Regions from separate parts of the Clostridium sp. BJN0013 genome, predicted to be linked through region 1. Evidence: riboswitches for the same ligand, from Rfam matches in the RefSeq annotation. Region 1 holds a riboswitch; each other region holds the start of a gene.
What was found. A riboswitch is a leader RNA that binds a small molecule or an ion and turns the genes downstream of it on or off. The one in region 1 is predicted to bind thiamine pyrophosphate.

Region 1 (5,729 bases):
CCCAATTGCATGATAACTTAACACATCTCCAAGATATGTGTAATTTTCAGGATACAACATTTCATCTGCCGCAGGCATATGGTATTCACTTAATGCCTTTATATGCATTTTTCTAATAGCCTTTATTCCTGCAATTAAATCTGGTTCCTTATTTGGATCCGGTTGATGCACCATTCCTTTATATCCTTCACCTGTAGTCCTTGGCTTATTTGTATAAATTCTAGGTATAATAATTATAACGTCCTTTACCTTTTCCTGTACCTCTGCAAGCCTGCCTATATATTCACAAACAGAATCTTCATTGTCTGCAGAACAAGGGCCTATTATAAGAAGAAATTTATTATCTTCATTTAAAAAAACTTTTTTTATCTCTTCATCTCTGTTTTTTTTAATTTCCTTTATATGCTTTGATAAGGGCATTTCCTCTATTATCTCATCTGCAGTAGGCATTTTTTTTATAAATCTCATACTCATATTCTTATTTTCCTTTCTTAAAGTATATTATTAAATTTATCTCAAGGTCACTATTCTACTGGAATTCACAGCCTGTCCAAAATTCAAAATGAGTGTTCCATTGAATAAATTTTTCTAATATTTACTTAATAGTTCTATGTTAAAGTATAAACTTCTATATCTATGAGTCAATAAAAATATTATTTGTGCAAAGCTTTAGCTGCAATCTCTATATCATTTTTTCCTAAAATAGCAGATACAACAGAAATGCCATCAATTCCTGTAGACAACACTTCTCTAAAATTATTCTCATTAATTCCCCCAATTGCAACTGCAGGTATATTTATGCTATTATATATACTTTTTAACCCCTCTATTCCTATAGGAATATCTATGTCTTTTTTAGTACCTGTAAAAAATATTGTCCCTATTCCCACATAATCTGCACCATTTTTTTCTGCCTCTAAAGCTTCCTCTATGTTGCCTACAGATATTCCTATTATTTTATCTTTGCCTAATATATTTCTAGCTGCAATTAAAGGCATATCACTTTGTCCAAGATGTACCCCCTCTGCATCTACAGCTTGTGCTATATCTACTCTATCATTTATTATCAAAGGAATATTATAAGCTTCAGTTATTTTTTTTACTTCCAATGCCTGCTCATAGAACTCTCTTGTAGAGGCATCTTTTTCTCTTAACTGAATTAGGGTAACCCCGCCTAGAATGGCTTGTTCCACAGCCTCATAAAGAGGTTTCCCCTTTAAAACATTTCTATCTGTAACTAGATATAAACTATAATCTAACTCCATATTATTTTACCTTCCTCTTTCAATTTTTCTTCACTTAATTCATATATACAATCTATAAGCTTTACTCTGAAGCTTCCTGGAGCTTTAGCTTCTTTATAGGCTTCTTCACCTGCTATATTCATGGAAAGTATGGCCCCTACAGTAGCTATAAACTTGTCTTCAAAAGCTCCACAGGCAGCAGCACAAAGTGCTCCAAGCATACATCCTGCTCCTGTTATATTAGTTAGCATTTCTGTTCCATTTTCAATTATTGCACTATTTTTCCCCTTTACTATAAAATCTTTTTTTCCTGTAGCTGCAACTACACAATTATATTTTTCAGACAAAATCCGAGAACACTCCAAAGCCCCTTCTCCATCCTCTAAAGAATCTACTCCTTTTACATTTGAAGTTTCTCCTGCTAAAAATTTAATTTCTCCTATATTTCCTTTTATCACATCAACTCTTCCAACTTTGAATAGTTTATCTATAAACTGAATCTTCTTTGGTATGGTAGCACAAGCCACCGGATCTAATACTACCGGAATATTATGTATTTTTGCAGACATAGCTGCCAAAATTGCAGAAGATTCCTGTTCTCTAGTAAAAGTTCCTATATTTATATATAAAGCAGACGATATTTTAACAAAATCAAAAACTTCATCATAGGCTTCGCACATGGCAGGTGAAGCACCATAGGATAACAAAATATTAGCACAATCATTTATGGTTACATAGTTAGTAATGCAGTGCACAAGAGGCACATTTCTTCTAACTTCTTTCAATACCTCTGAAACTCTATTCAATCTTAAATCATTCATTTTTTTCCTCCTCTTATAAATCTAGCCAAAAATCAAGTATCAATCAATGCTATTTTAATCTTAAAAATCTATACCGGCTTTTCTATAAATTTCAATAAGATGCCCTACAGGACCAACTCCTCTACCTAAATTAAATGAATTTTCTATAGCTTTGGTTATATACTCTTTCGAGAGGAGCATACACTTATCAATGCTGTAACCTTTAGCAAGATAAGATGCTATGGCAGAAGACAAAGTACATCCTGTACCATGGGTATTTTGGGTATTTATTTTATGTCCCTGTAAATTTAATATGCCGCCATCATAAAGTAAAATGTCATCTGCATCATTACACCTGTGTCCTCCTTTTACAAGTACACTTTTTGCTCCTAATTTTTTTATTTTAAAAGCTGCCCTTTCCATATCTTCTCTACTTTCTATTTTTAATCCAGTAAGTACTTCTGCTTCTGGAATATTGGGAGTTATAACATCTGCAATTTTTACCATATCTTTTATAGCTTGCTTGGCTTCTGGTCTTAAAAGAAAATATCCGCTTTTCGATATCATTACAGGATCCAATACTATATTTTTAGCCTTATATTCTGCCAGAAGTTTTTGTATTACAAATATAGTATCGCTATTTGAGACCATGCCAATTTTTACCGCATCTACTTCTATATCATCAAATACAGCTCTTATTTGAGACTCTACTATTTCAGGACTTACATCCATAACAGCTTGTACTCCCATTGTATTTTGTGCTGTAACAGCAGTAATTACACTCATGCCATATACCCCAAGAGCACTCATAGTTTTTAAGTCTGCCTGTATACCAGCTCCTCCCGAACTGTCAGAGCCTGCAATTGTTAATACCTTTTTCATCAAAAACACCTCCATTTATAAATTACTCATCCCCCATTTTGAAGAAGCTGGGAGTATTATCTGATTCCACCCTTCGAATAAAAATAAAAAGTGTATGCAGAAAAACATACACTTAAAAAGCCTATAAGACTATATAATATTGTTTCCCTACGCCAGCTTTACCTGGATCAGGTTCAAAGGGTTAGAAATACTTCTTCTCAGCTTTTACAAGCACCCCCACAAAACTATTATATTTTACTTTTATTTTACTACAGTAATAAAAATTTGCAACCTAAATTTTATATACAAATTTTTCACACTCACCCTTCTATTAGTATTTTACTTTTATCTATTTCATCTGAAAACATTTCACACAAAACTCTTACTAATATTTTTACACATTTATATTCTAAACCTAAAACTACTATAAAAGATTTTCTGCTAAGTTTTGAAATTCTAGTTGACAAATACTTTAGCACCTGTTATTATTTTATATGTTAACTACAGGAATTAATAGACATTAAAAGTAAATCAAACTGGTTTATATCATGCCGAAGTGGTGGAATTGGCAGACGCAACGGACTCAAAATCCGTCGCTGGCAACAGCATGCGGGTTCAAGTCCCGCCTTCGGCACCAGGTCATATTGACGGAAAAAGACTCTTCAGATTACTCATCTAAAGAGCCTTTTTCATCTCTATATTCCCTAACTTATTTTTACTATAACTCATTCTCAAAAAATGTGATCAATATTACCATCAATCAGATTTTTTTTTAAACCTCCTAGTTTTTATTTATAAGTTAATTTATCCTTGAGATAAATATTTTTTATTCTATACTACCTAATAACTCATTTGCAATGTTTATGCTTTCTAACCTCATAATACTTTCCTCTGCACTTCCATAACTTAAAAGATTAATACTGCCGTACCATACAATTTTCTGATCAAATATTGCAAATTTCTGATATATATTTGTTTTAAAAATAATATCTATTCCAGACATCCTTATAAATTTATACATTTCCATTAAAGCACCTTTATCTTTTTCTTTAAAATCTGTTTCTGGACGAGTAACTACCTTGACCCTATTTCCATTTTTTATTGCAATCATCAAAAGTTTTAACATTTGCGACAGTCTTCTTTTGCTTATAAAAGGACTAACTATAATAATTTCATGTTTAGTTGAAAAAACATCATTACTAAATACAGTTAAAAAATTATTATTGTTATAAATCAAATTTATTGTTTCAAATGGTTTACTCTCACTTTTAGCGGAATATCCTATTGAAGCATATCCCTTTAACCTTTTTTCATACATTCTTTCTAATACACCAATATGTACATCAACATAATCATAAATTTGAACTTCATTTTTATTATCATATATTCTGTGAAGTCTACCAGCATATTGCTGCAGCGTTCCTTTCCATGCTATAGGCATTGCAAGAAATAGAGTATCTAGTCTCGGTTCATCAAAGCCTTCTCCTACAAATTTACCTGTAGCTACTATTACAAAGCTACTTTGTTTTGCTATACTTGAAAGTTTCTCTAATTCAGTTTTCTTTTCTTTAACTGACATTCTTCCAGTAAGTACAATAACATTAGGTAGTTTTTTTTCTAAAGCATTAGCAAGTATTTCGACATGTGCTGTTCTTTCAGTTAAAACTATGGGATTTCGGCCCTCTTTTACACAACTTATAACATCACTAATAATTAATTCATTTCTAATCTGACTAGTACTTATTTCAGAATATATTTCTGCTATTGTCCATTCCTTTTCATTTTGACAAACAGGTTTTCTAAAAGAAGTAAATCTCGGAATAACATAATGTTCAAAAGGTTGTTTTTCAGCCTGCTTTCGTGCATCGACCTTGTATCTAATAGGACCACACTGCATAAATATTATAGGATGATGACCATCCTTCCTTATTGGAGTTGCAGTTAATCCATAAACATATTTTGCCCATGTATTTTTTAGTATTTGTTCAAAGCTAAAGGCTGAAACGTGATGACATTCATCCACTAAAACCATTCCATAACTTTTTACTAATTCTTTGACTTCATTTTTTCTTACTAACGACTGCATTATAGCAATATCAATGATACCATTTAAGTTATTTTTGCCTGCCCCTATTTGTCCTATAATACTGAGATTCTTTTTTCGTCCTCTCTTTTTAATATTATCAACCTTTAAAAATTCATTTACTGTTAAAAACTGGTTTAATCTTTCTTTCCATTGTTCTAACAATTGTTGAGTGTGTACAATTATAAGGGTATTTACCCTTCTTTCAGCTATTAACTTAGCTCCAATAACAGTTTTACCAAAACCAGTGGTTGCAGATAACACTCCATTATCATGTTTTAACATAGCATCTGCAGCTGCCGCTTGTTCTTCTCTAAGTTCTCCATTAAACGTAACTGAAATTGTTTTACCACTATACCTTTCATCGTTGCACTTAAAGTTAACTTTATTTTCATTAAATAGATTATAAAGGTCACTCTCTGTGCCTCTTGGAAGACATAAATATTCTGACGTTTCCTCTGACAAAGAAACAACTCTTGGTTTATTAAAGGTCGGTAGTCTCATAGCCTGAGCTTTATAAAATTCCGGATTTTTAAATGCTGCCACTCTTTTAATAGAATTTAGAGTTTTATTCGAAAATCCCTCTTTCTTTATAAAAATCATATTAGCTTTTATAATATGAACATTAGTTGGAAAATCTGTATTACTTAATTTATAGCTTTTCCTAATTCTTTCCCATGGTTTAGTTTCTTCCTCTACATCCTCCTTTAGCTCTCCTAATTCATCACCAGAACAAAATTC
Region 2 (5,729 bases), 820 kb from region 1:
AAATATCCTCAAATACTACATTACCCTGTCCATGAGTCTTCACCCAATTATAAACTTTATTTTTATTTGCAGCATTGACCACAAGCAGATAATCATTGTCCTTTACTTTATACACAATCATATCATCCACTACACCGCCTTCTTCATTGCACATGGGACTATATCTTGCCTGACCATGATACATTCCTTCAAAATTATTGGTAAGCAGATAATTAAGATTTTTTAATGCATCTTCACCTCTGCAAGTAACTTCTCCCATATGGGATACATCAAATACGCCACAGGCCTTTCGTACTGCCATGTGCTCTCTTATTACTCCCTCTTCATATTGAACCGGAAGCAGATAGCCTGCAAAAGGAACCATTTTTCCTTTATACTTTAGATGTTTTTCATAAAGTGGTGTCTTTTTTTCCATTGCTCCATCCCCTTTTCAATAAAAAAAGCACATAAATAAACAACCTATTTATTTATGCGCTCTGTCTTTATACCTGAAAGATTTTAGCTTCTTCGGTGTATTGCTTATTGCTACTTTCCAGAGTTTCGTCAAAATCCAGTCCTTTTACCTGAGAGTTTACTGCAGCTTCCCCTTCGGTGCTGCCATATTCCGGCAGTCTCTCCTAAATCCATCATCCGAGTATTATATTTTTATTAATAAAATATTAGCATAGCCCCTTTATAGTGTCAATAAAATACTAAAATTCCATATCAATTTCTTAAATTTTATTCCTTATTATTTACAATAAAAAAATTAATATATAAAATTATTATGAAATTCATATAATTTTTAACCTTTTGCAATATCTATACATAATATATATTTTTTACAATTATACTGTATATTTCAAAATACCTTTAATCTTCTTCTCTTAAAATATTTATATTTTTCCCCTCCATTACTTTGTTCATATTTCTTACAGCACACATTTTTCCACACATAGTACAAGTATCTTCATGTTCCGGGGTAGATTCTTTTCTGTATCTTATTGCCTTTTCCGGATCAATTGCCAATTTAAACATCTTATCCCAGTCAAGCTCCCGTCTTGCCTTGCTCATTTTATAGTCCCAATCTTTTGCACCTTTTATATTATTGCTTATATCTGCAGCATGTGCTGCTATTTTAGAAGCTATAATTCCTTCTTTCATATCCTCAACACTTGGAAGCCTTAAATGCTCTGCTGGAGTAACATAACACAGAAAATCTGCACCGTTTGCAGCTGCTATCGCTCCACCAATAGCACTTGTTATATGATCATATCCCGGTGCAATATCTGTAACTAAAGGTCCAAGTACATAAAAAGGCGCACCATGACACAATTTTTTTTCCAGCTGCATATTAGAAGCTATTTCATTTAAAGGCATATGTCCTGGTCCTTCGACTATAACTTGCACATTCTTTTCCCATGCTCTTTTGGTAAGCTCTCCAAGAGTTATAAGTTCCTTTATCTGACTGGCATCTGTAGAATCATTGATGCTTCCTGGACGACAGGCATCTCCGAGACTTATGGTAACATCGTATTTTGCAAATATATCTAAAACTTTATCGTAGTATTCATAAAATGGATTTTCTTTATTGTTTAGTTCCATCCATGCATATAAAAGAGATCCCCCTCTTGAAACTATATTAGTAAGTCTTTTATTTCTCTTAAATACTTTTACAGTTTCCCTGTTGATTCCTGCATGTATAGTCATAAAATCCACTCCATCCTGGGCGTGTTTTTCTACTACAGCTAAAAATTCTTCCGATGATATATCACTTAATTCCTTATCATAAAACCCTACAGCATCATATATAGGTACAGTACCTATCATAGCCGAACATATCTCTACAATTTTCTTTCTAAATTTTTCAGTTTTCCCATAAGAACTTAAATCCATTATAGCTTCTGCTTTCATATCAACTGCCGTTTTAACCTTTTCAAGTTCCATATCCATATTGGCACAATCTTTTGATATGCCTAGGTTAACATTTATTTTAGTTTTTAATCCCTGACCAACACCCTGGGCATCTAAAGATTTGTGATTCCTATTTGCAGGTATTACTATTTTACCTTCAGATACAAGCTTCCTTAAAATTTCTACATCCATATCTTCTTTTTGAGATACCACTTTCATTTCCTTTGTTATAATTCCCTTTTTAGCAGCATCCATTTGAGTAGTAAAATTCATACTTCATCCTCCTTTTATTGTTAATTCTTTATACACCGATGAGTCATGTCATTTGTATAATGAATTTAATAAAAGCCTATAAAAACAAAAAGCATAAATCCGTAGACTTATGCTTTAATTACCAATATATTTACACAAACAACTTCCTACGCTGGCATTACCCAGATCAGGTTTAGGGTCAAAGAATTAACTTTCTTAATCTCAGCCGGAAACACCAGCCCCCCTCTATATATTATTTAACTTTTTTATATACTATCACAAAAGCTATCTTCAATCAAGTAAAATTGAAAATAGGTTGGACAATAATTTCAAACAGGCTTACAACTTTCCCTATAAGTTAAATTTATGTTAATACCTAATATTCTGGCATATATTAAAAAATGTATTATATCTTTATCTATACCTTCTTCTATATTTTTTAATTCCTCTTCTTTGAATCCAGAAATACCGGATAAATCTTCAAAGGTTCTTTTATTTTCTTCTCTGCATCTTTTTAAAATTCCCCTTAACTTTAAATATATTTCTTCCACCTCTATGTATTTTCTATTTGCATTCATATTCTAAATCCCCCTTATATCAAGTTTTTCTTAGGTTCAGGTAGAGTTTACTCATAAATAATGCTTTTCTCCACCTGAACCTTAGAAGAACTTATCCAGGCGCATAGCAGTACTTATCCCCCACTTTGAAGAAGTCAGGGGTGTTAGCTAATTACCGTGTTCGGATAAACAATTAAGAGTTAAGAGTAAATTAAAAATCAACTTATATCTTAACTTTTAATTCATTATTTCAACATTGATTAGTTATAGTAGTAATTTTATTTAAAATATCATCTGTAAGTTTATTGAGTTTTTTATAATCACTGCACTCTGTATAAACCTTACATAAAGGTTCATCTGCATCTGGCATTACCAATGTCCATCCATCTTCAAAATTAAGTTTTACCCCTTCAATCAGATCTATGGATTTTGAAGTATTTTCTTCTATTAAATTTCTCATCAATCTCCCTTTCATATTCCAGGGACACTTTATTTCCTTTTTCATAGTATAATATTTGGGTATAACAGAGGTTATCTGAGAAAGAGTTCTGTTGCAGTTTGCCATAAAATTAATAATCATGGCACATACACTTACTGCATCTAATGTCATAAGATATGCATTTACCATATCCCTTTTACTTATACCTGTTGTATTTTTCAAGTAGGTTTCCAGTATAACTTTATGGGCAGTCTTAGTTCTTATAAATTTACATCCGCATATTTTTGCCAGCTTTTCCATGGTGGAAGAGGCTGTAACTGGAACTACTAAAGTTTTTATGTCATGGGTTTTAAGCATAATCAGTGCATTTAAGGCATCATACAAATTATCCTTTATTATGCCTCCCTTTTCATCTATAATAACAGGTCTTTCACATTCCTCATCTATTTCAATTCCAAAGTTCGCACTGTCTTCTACAACTTTTTTGGCCAACCCTTTGGTATCTCCAAACCTATCATAAAGTATTGCCTCTACTTTAAGTTCTCTCAAAATTGCTCTCATTACTTCAAGTACCATGGGATCTTCTATACTTAAAACTGCCCTGTACTTCTGGCTTTTTATATTTTCAATAGAAAGTCCATTTATAAGCTGTCTTTCATAATACTCCAGACAATTGTATATATGTTCCATGTGCTTAAACTTATCTGGTTTAACTCTTCTAAAGTCCTCTCTTGTGAAACTGCTTTCTATTTTTCTCTCCATTGCTCTGTCTATATTAAGACCATTTTTATCCATAAATATTATAGTAACCTTCTCCGGTGCATTTCTATTTACACATACATAAATTCCTGCCTGAGCTCCAAAAAAGAGAATTGACTGTCTTATAAAAGCCATTGGCATCTTTTTTAAGTCCATGACCTCCATACCCATGGATAAAAGCCCTGTGGCCAGGGAATATTTGAACATCTGTGCCGCTCCATTATCACTGCAGGCTATGGCAACCCTGGAATCTGCCTTTAGAACAGAGCCATAGGCAGAACCAAGTCTTGATACACACTCTGGAGTTATATCTACATTTATCTCTCCACTAATACCATTCTTGCCAAAAATGGATTTTGATGCTTTTTCTTTCCATATAATATTAGAGTTTACCAAAGTGCCACTTTCTATTATCTTATTGGGCCATATTTTAACTCCCGGCTTTATTATGGCCTTATCCCTTATAATAGTGTCATTTCCAAGAGCAGCTTCTTCAAATACAGAACACTGAGATTTAATTTGAACTTTTTTACAGAGTACAGCACCTCTTATCTGTGCTTTGTCCCCTATATAACAGTTATTAAAAAGCACACTCCTTTTTATGGTAGCATCAGAACATATGATATTGTTCTCTCCCAATACAGTATAGGGACCAATCTGGGCATTTTTATATATTTTACTGCCCCTTCCTATATATACAGGTGTTGAAATCTTAGCCTGAGGGCTTATTTCACAGTCTTCTCCCATCCATATATCCTCACTATATTTTTGTGCTTTTATATTTACACTTGCAAGTCCCTTTAATATATCAAAATGACATTTCATGTACTGATCAATATTTCCTATATCACACCAATATCCCTGTGATACATACCCAAACACAGGTACTTTTTCCCTAAGCAAAATAGGAAAAAGGTCTCTGCTGAAATCAAATTTCTTATTTTTATCATAATATTTAAAAATATCCGGTTCTAAAATATATATTCCTGTATTTATCTTGTCACTGAATACTTCCCCCCATCCCGGCTTTTCCAAAAAACCAGTTACCTTTCCTTTATCATCTGTAACTACCACTCCAAATTCCAAAGGTACCGGTTCTTCCTTAAGCACCAAAGTGGCTACCGCACCTTTACTTTTATGATAGGCAATTGCTCTGGATAAATCTATATCTGTAAGGGCATCTCCACTTATAACAATAAATGTGTCATTTAAAAATGCCTCTGCATTTTTAACACTTCCTGCAGTTCCTAAAGGGGTTTCTTCTATAAAATAACTTATATTTACTCCAAAATCTTTGCCATCCCCAAAATAATTTATTATTTCATCGGGCAAATATTGTAGGGTGGCTCCAATATCTTCTATGCCCGTACTCTTAAGTAGTTCTAATGCATATTCCATTATGGGTTTGCCCATAATGGGCATCATGGGTTTAGGTATGTTACAGGTTAAAGGCCTTAACCTGGTTCCCTCTCCTCCGGCCATTATTACAGCTTTCACAACCATCACACCCTTTATCCATTTTTAATATTTAAACCTTACTTTTTTCTTTATTTTTAGTACTGGTTCTTTTTCTTCCTGCAGTCTGACTTTTACCTTTAACTCTAGCTCCTACTTTTACTTTCGCATCTTCCTGTTCTTTTTTATCTTCCTGTCTACTTTCTCTAAGATCCTCATAATATTCTAAAATCTCTTCCTTTTTAAAATTATCTTTTGCAGGCTCATTATGATTAGTTTTTGCAACTTCCGCTAAATCCTTATTTTCCTCATTTAAACTTTTATATACCTTATAGTCTTCTCTAAAAGATTTATTATTATTTTCCATCTCCAAC
Region 3 (5,729 bases), 620 kb from region 1:
TACAACTTACATTATAGTTGAAAATTCTTATAAATACAAGTGTAAGATAGTCACTAAAAACTTTACATTAAAAACTTTATGTAAAGCTAAGAATTTTACTTGTATATAATATATAATATATATTGTAATAAAAATTTAAATTTTTTATTTATAAAGGGAGGTACTACAATGATAAAAATATTGGATGATGGAGAATTAGATCTGGAATTATTGGAAGTGGAGGATGTTATAGATATAGATATATTGCAAAAGTTTCAAGATAATTTTGCTGAAGGTATGAATATTGCCAGTGTAACAGTGGACAAGCTTGGAAAGCCTGTAACAAAACCTAGCTCCTATACCGATTTTTGTTTGAATCTTACCCAGTCTACTTCTGCCGGAGAGGCACGCTGTGCAAAGTCCCATAAAAGAGGAGGAGAGGAGGCAACAAGACTTGAAAGGCCTTATGTCTATACCTGTCATGCAGGTCTGATTGATTTTGCTGCACCTATAATGATAAAAGACAATACAATAGGTACCATATTAGGTGGACAAGTTATGTATTCACATCCAGAAGAATCACGTTTTAGGGATACTGCCGCTGAAATAGGTGTGGATGCGGATAAGTATGTGGAGGCTTCAAATCATGTATATAAAGTAGATGAGAAAAATGTAAAGGCAGCGTCTGAAGTACTATATGTAGTTGCTAATGCACTTTGTAAAATAGGTTATGAATCCATTTTAGTAGGAACGGTTGCAGCAAATCTTTCTGAGAACTTTGAACAGATTTCAGCTACCATGGAAGAATTGGCAGCATCCTCTGTAGATGTAAGTAATAATCAGAAAGCTTTAAACGAAGAAATTACCAGAGTTAAAAGTATTTCTTTAGAAATAAACAGTGTATTAAATTCCATAAAAAATATAGCAGAACAGACGAAAATGCTTGGCTTGAATGCAGCTATAGAAGCAGCCAGGGCCGGGGAGCTTGGAAGAGGTTTTGGAGTTGTAGCAAGTGAAATAAGAAAATTATCTGAGGATTCAAAGCAGACAGCTTCCACCATAGTAGATCTGACTAAAAAAATACAAGAATCAGTGGATAATACTATTGAGACCTCTAATGCCACTCTTGAAACCACGGAACAGCAAACAGCAGCAATACAGGAAATTTCATCCAATGTTCAGCAAGTTTCGGAAATGTCAGATACTTTAAATGAAATGGCAAATTCAAAAATATAAAGTGGCGACATATGCTTACCTATTTTTCGATATATAGGATAAATATCTATAATTTACATCATCTTATAAAAGAATCTAAATAGGGGGAGTCACAAAAATATCCGGATTTGGAGGATATACTGGAGAGGAACGTACAATTTTAATGGTTGTTATGAATCAGCTAAGCTTAATCCACATACTATAAGGATGAAGTTAAAGATAAAAATGAAAAAATATGAAGATATTTTTATAAAATGGGTTTGGATACCCATTTTTTTATATATTTTATAGAATGTTTTTTTATTATTAAGACATACTATTTTTAGAATCACATAATTTGGAGGTGGATTATGGAAAAGAGACATAAAGGATTATCTGTTTTAGAACTTACAATGATGGCTCTTGGAACCGTAATTGGAGGTTCTTTTTTCCTGGGATCCTCTGTGGCTATCCATACCTTGGGCCCTTTTATAATTATTTCCTATGTATTAGGAGGAATTTTAGTATATTTTATTCTTTCTGCCCTTTCAGAAATGACAGTTGCGGATCCATCACCAGGATCTTTTTTTACATATGCTAGAAAAGCTTTTGGTTCTGGAGCTGGATTTATTGTAGGATGGGTCTACTGGACTGGCATGGTTCTTGCTATGTCCAGTGAAGCTGCAGCCGTATCTATTTTACTGCGCAGATGGTTTCCAGGCATATCCATATCTTTTTTTGGAAGTATGACCATTCTTGTAATTACATTGCTTAATTTATTAGGTGCTGATAAGTTGAGTAAACTGGAAAGTGGTCTCGCTGCTGTTAAGCTGCTGGCAATAGTATCTTTTATAATTATCGCCCTGCTTTTAATTACAGGTCTTTTAGGGTTAAATCCCGGTGTAGCGGGGGTTAAAGTGAGAGGAATGTCATTTTTGCTTCCAGGAGGAATAAAAAGTATTGCAGGAAGTATGCTTACAGTTATGTTTGCCTATGCAGGTTTTGAAATAATAGGCCTGGCAGCTTCTGAGACTGATAATCCACAGAAGATGATTCCAAAAGCTATAAAATATACTGTATTAAGTCTTGTGGTTCTTTATATAGCTTCCATTTCTGCAGTTCTTCTGTTAATCCCTACAGAGGCTCTTGGTGAAAATGTAAGTCCTATGGTAGCAGCACTTAATAGATGGGGAATGAACTGGGCTGGAAATGTGATAAATATAGTAATGGTTATAGCAATACTTTCTACAATGCTGGCAGCTATGTTTGGGATAGGAAGAATGATCCGTTCTCTTGCAGATGAAGTTTACGCTCCCGGGTGGTTAAAGGATAACACAAATATTCCCTACAGAGGTATGATGTTTTCTGGTGCAGCTATGTTCTTGGGGCTAATGATGGGACTTTTATTTCCCAGAGTGTATTTGTTTTTAGTAAGCTGTGGAGGATTTTCATTACTTTTTACATATATAATGATTGTAGCTTCACAAATTCGATTGCGTAAAAAGCATATGTACATTATAGAAGAGAAGCAACATAGCTACATTTCATGGATTACTGCCATAAGTCTTATTGCTATTATTTTAAGCATGCCTTTTATCCCAGGCCAGGCATCAGGTCTCATAGCAGGTATAGTAATTATTGTCTTTTATTCAGTAGTATACATAGGTGTGAAGTATTATGTAAGAATTAAAAAATATGTCAGATTAGATAGTAGATTTGATGCAAAAGAACGTAAAGCTAATTTTTTTATGGAGTTTTCTAAAGAATTAGTTGAGAGGAAAAAAGTTTTCCCGAAAAGGAAGGGGAAAAAATATGATAAGTGAAGTATTTCATCTTGCTCAAAGCTCTAGTGATAATGCAGAAACTATAAAGTCCAGAAATTCAAAATTTAATTTCAAGGCTAGTAGCATCACGGCTATTAGCCTTGCCAGTTCAATTAGATATTATTTTTTTATTTATAATTGTTTCTAAATGTTTTACAGGAAGTAATATTATTATTGAAATACATATTACACCTTCAATAGCCATAAATATACCATTTAAGGTAAGAGAATAAATTGCGGGGGACATTCCTTTTGGGGCAAAGCTTCCAAAGAAGATTACTCCAGATATAAAATGACATATAAATCTTCCTAAAAGTGCCAGCAATGTACCTATAATTTTTCTGTTTCTAAAATATCCAGCTATACCTAAAGCCATAAATGGTAGAGGATAATCAAATATAACTTGTACAGGATGAAGTATGTATGGATCTAATATTAAGGTTATAATTCCATATAAAAATCCAGTAATGAAACCAACTTCCGGGCCATAAAGTAAAGCCATGAGAAGTATAGGTACCATACTTCCTAAGGTTATACTTCCACCTTGAGGCAGATGATATATTCTAAATATTTTAAGTATGGTGGCCAGTGCCAGTGCTATACCTATATGAGTTATAAGCTGTGTAGTGAATTTAACATTTTTAACTTTCGCCCAGAATAGGATAAAAATAATAACAGCAATTAATGCAAAAATAGAAGTTGGGTGAGATGAGATCTCTGTAATATTTTTTATTAAAGACATAAAAAACCTCCTTACTCAGCTAAGGTGCTAAAAAAGTCGCATTCCATAGGAATACGACTTGTTTTTTTAAAAATCCGCTTCCCTACGCTGGTGTTATCCAGATCAGGTAGAAGGGTTAACAACTGGTGTTTCTCAGCCTACAAGGCACCCCTAGCATTAAGTATTTAATTATTATATAATCATTATAGTATATAATGTATAATATTTCAATTATGTAGGTTGATGTAGAGATTATAATTTAAAATGAATTTTGGAGGTGGCTATCATGGATACAAATATTTCCTGGGTAAATGATAAAAAAATAGAGAGGACTATTAAAGCCTTAAAAAGGAATAACATGAATGGATTTTATGTGAAGGATAGGCAAGAATTTTTCAGTAAAATAGAACAGCTAGTCAAAAAAGATTCTGTGGTAAGTTGCGGAGGGTCTGTTACATTGCAGCAGTCAGGTGTTTTGGAATATTTGAGAAGTGGAAGATATAAGTTTTTAGATAGGGCGGCAGAAGGAGTGACTCCGGAGCAAAAAAAGCGGATACACAGAGAAACTTTTTTTGCAGACGCATTTTTTACCAGCGTTAATGCCTTAACTGAAGAAGGAGAACTGTTTAATGTAGATGGTACAGGTAATAGAGTTGCAGCTATGCTTTTTGGTCCTGATAAAGTTATTGTAGTCTGTGGTGTAAATAAAATTGTAAGAAATTTAGAAGAAGCTATAGAGAGAAATAAAAGTGTATCTGCCCCTGCTAATGCCAGAAGGCTTAATTGTAATACACCCTGTGTTAGCACCGGACGCTGTATGGAGTGCAATAGTAAAAGCAGAATATGTAACGAGTATACCTTAATAAGAAATCAACTTGATGATTCCAGGATTTATGTATTTATAATTGATGAAAATTTAGGATATTAAATTTATCAATCATATAGAAATACCGTATTATTCATATATTTGAATTTTACGGTATTTTTATCTAGGAAAGTAAATAAATATTTCAATAACTTTAGGGAATTATAAATATAAATACGATATTAAAAGGTGATAGTTATGAATAAATTCAAGATTTTTTTGCATATTATTGTAGTAGTAATATTTATTATATGTTTTTTAGGTACAAGTGGAATGCTGGTGGAAAATATGGAAATACCAGTAGGGGTAGGAGCGGATATAGAAAGAAATTCTGACAATGTATTTTATAGCATACCACTTTTGGTATATTCCTTTGAGAATGTAAATCAAGTGATGAGTACTACCATTATTGGAAGCAATGGAAATCTGGGACAGACAATTCAAAATAGACAATTAAAAGAAGGGAAAAAATCCAGTTTGGGGCTTAATAGAGTATTTTTATTTGGTGAAGAAACTGCAATGTTTGGCATAAAAAATTTTTTAGATATATGGGTAAAGAATCAAGCTACAAATGACAGGGCATTATGTGCAGTGTGTAAAGGGAAAGCTGAAGACATATTCAAATATAAGACTAAAGAGTACTCTAATGCTGCAGAATATATTGAGGGAATGATAAAGAATCTGCGTGAATATAATTTTTTTTCTATGCAGTATACTGCTATGGATTTAATAGTTAGAGTGGATGCGGAGGGAAGAAATGTACTATTACCCTATATAGAGTTAAAGAATAATGGCATAGAAACTACAGGGCTTGCCATATTCAAACGGGATGTTATGGTGGGAAAAGCAGATATGAATGAAACAAGAATAATTAATATTTTAAAGGAAAGTAGAGTTAAAGGTATATTGACATTACAAAAAGATTTAAAGCATTATATAAATTGTTATGCATATTCAAAAAGAAAAGTTAAATGTTATAAAGAAAATGGTAAGTATAAATTTGTAATATATTTAGATATAGAAGGAAATATGATGTCCAATGAATTGTATAGCAATTTATCTTCAAATCCTCAGGTATTAAAAGAATATGAAGAAGATATGAGAAATTATATAGAAAAAAAAGCTAATGAAACCATAAGGAATATTA

Region 2: linked by a shared signal. The riboswitch ahead of thiC (phosphomethylpyrimidine synthase ThiC) and the one ahead of thiD (bifunctional hydroxymethylpyrimidine kinase/phosphomethylpyrimidine kinase) in region 1 are both predicted to bind thiamine pyrophosphate.
Region 3: linked by a shared signal. The riboswitch ahead of thiT (energy-coupled thiamine transporter ThiT) and the one ahead of thiD (bifunctional hydroxymethylpyrimidine kinase/phosphomethylpyrimidine kinase) in region 1 are both predicted to bind thiamine pyrophosphate.

What each region holds. Positions count from the first base shown of each region.
Region 1 covers NZ_CP162495.1:978,470-984,198, reverse strand. The annotation lists partial or broken gene AB3K27_RS05260 (3-deoxy-7-phosphoheptulonate synthase) at 1-477, opposite strand, end outside; gene thiE (thiamine phosphate synthase) at 654-1,265, opposite strand; gene thiM (hydroxyethylthiazole kinase) at 1,256-2,065, opposite strand; gene thiD (bifunctional hydroxymethylpyrimidine kinase/phosphomethylpyrimidine kinase) at 2,126-2,926, opposite strand; TPP riboswitch at 3,053-3,154, opposite strand; gene AB3K27_RS05240 (hypothetical protein) at 3,226-3,372, opposite strand; tRNA gene AB3K27_RS05235 (tRNA-Leu) at 3,456-3,542, shown strand; gene AB3K27_RS05230 (DEAD/DEAH box helicase family protein) at 3,732-5,729, opposite strand, start outside.
Region 2 covers NZ_CP162495.1:1,794,901-1,800,629, reverse strand. The annotation lists gene gcvT (glycine cleavage system aminomethyltransferase GcvT) at 1-415, opposite strand, end outside; glycine riboswitch at 542-630, opposite strand; gene thiC (phosphomethylpyrimidine synthase ThiC) at 853-2,166, opposite strand; TPP riboswitch at 2,292-2,401, opposite strand; gene AB3K27_RS09360 (hypothetical protein) at 2,475-2,723, opposite strand; gene AB3K27_RS09355 (sugar phosphate nucleotidyltransferase) at 2,953-5,397, opposite strand; gene AB3K27_RS09350 (glycosyltransferase) at 5,429-5,729, opposite strand, start outside.
Region 3 covers NZ_CP162495.1:1,602,639-1,608,367, forward strand. The annotation lists gene AB3K27_RS08120 (PocR ligand-binding domain-containing protein) at 169-1,215, shown strand; gene AB3K27_RS08125 (DUF2179 domain-containing protein) at 1,313-1,399, shown strand; gene AB3K27_RS08130 (amino acid permease) at 1,545-2,996, shown strand; gene thiT (energy-coupled thiamine transporter ThiT) at 3,106-3,738, opposite strand; TPP riboswitch at 3,801-3,900, opposite strand; gene AB3K27_RS08140 (lactate utilization protein) at 4,004-4,645, shown strand; gene AB3K27_RS08145 (Ger(x)C family spore germination protein) at 4,781-5,729, shown strand, end outside.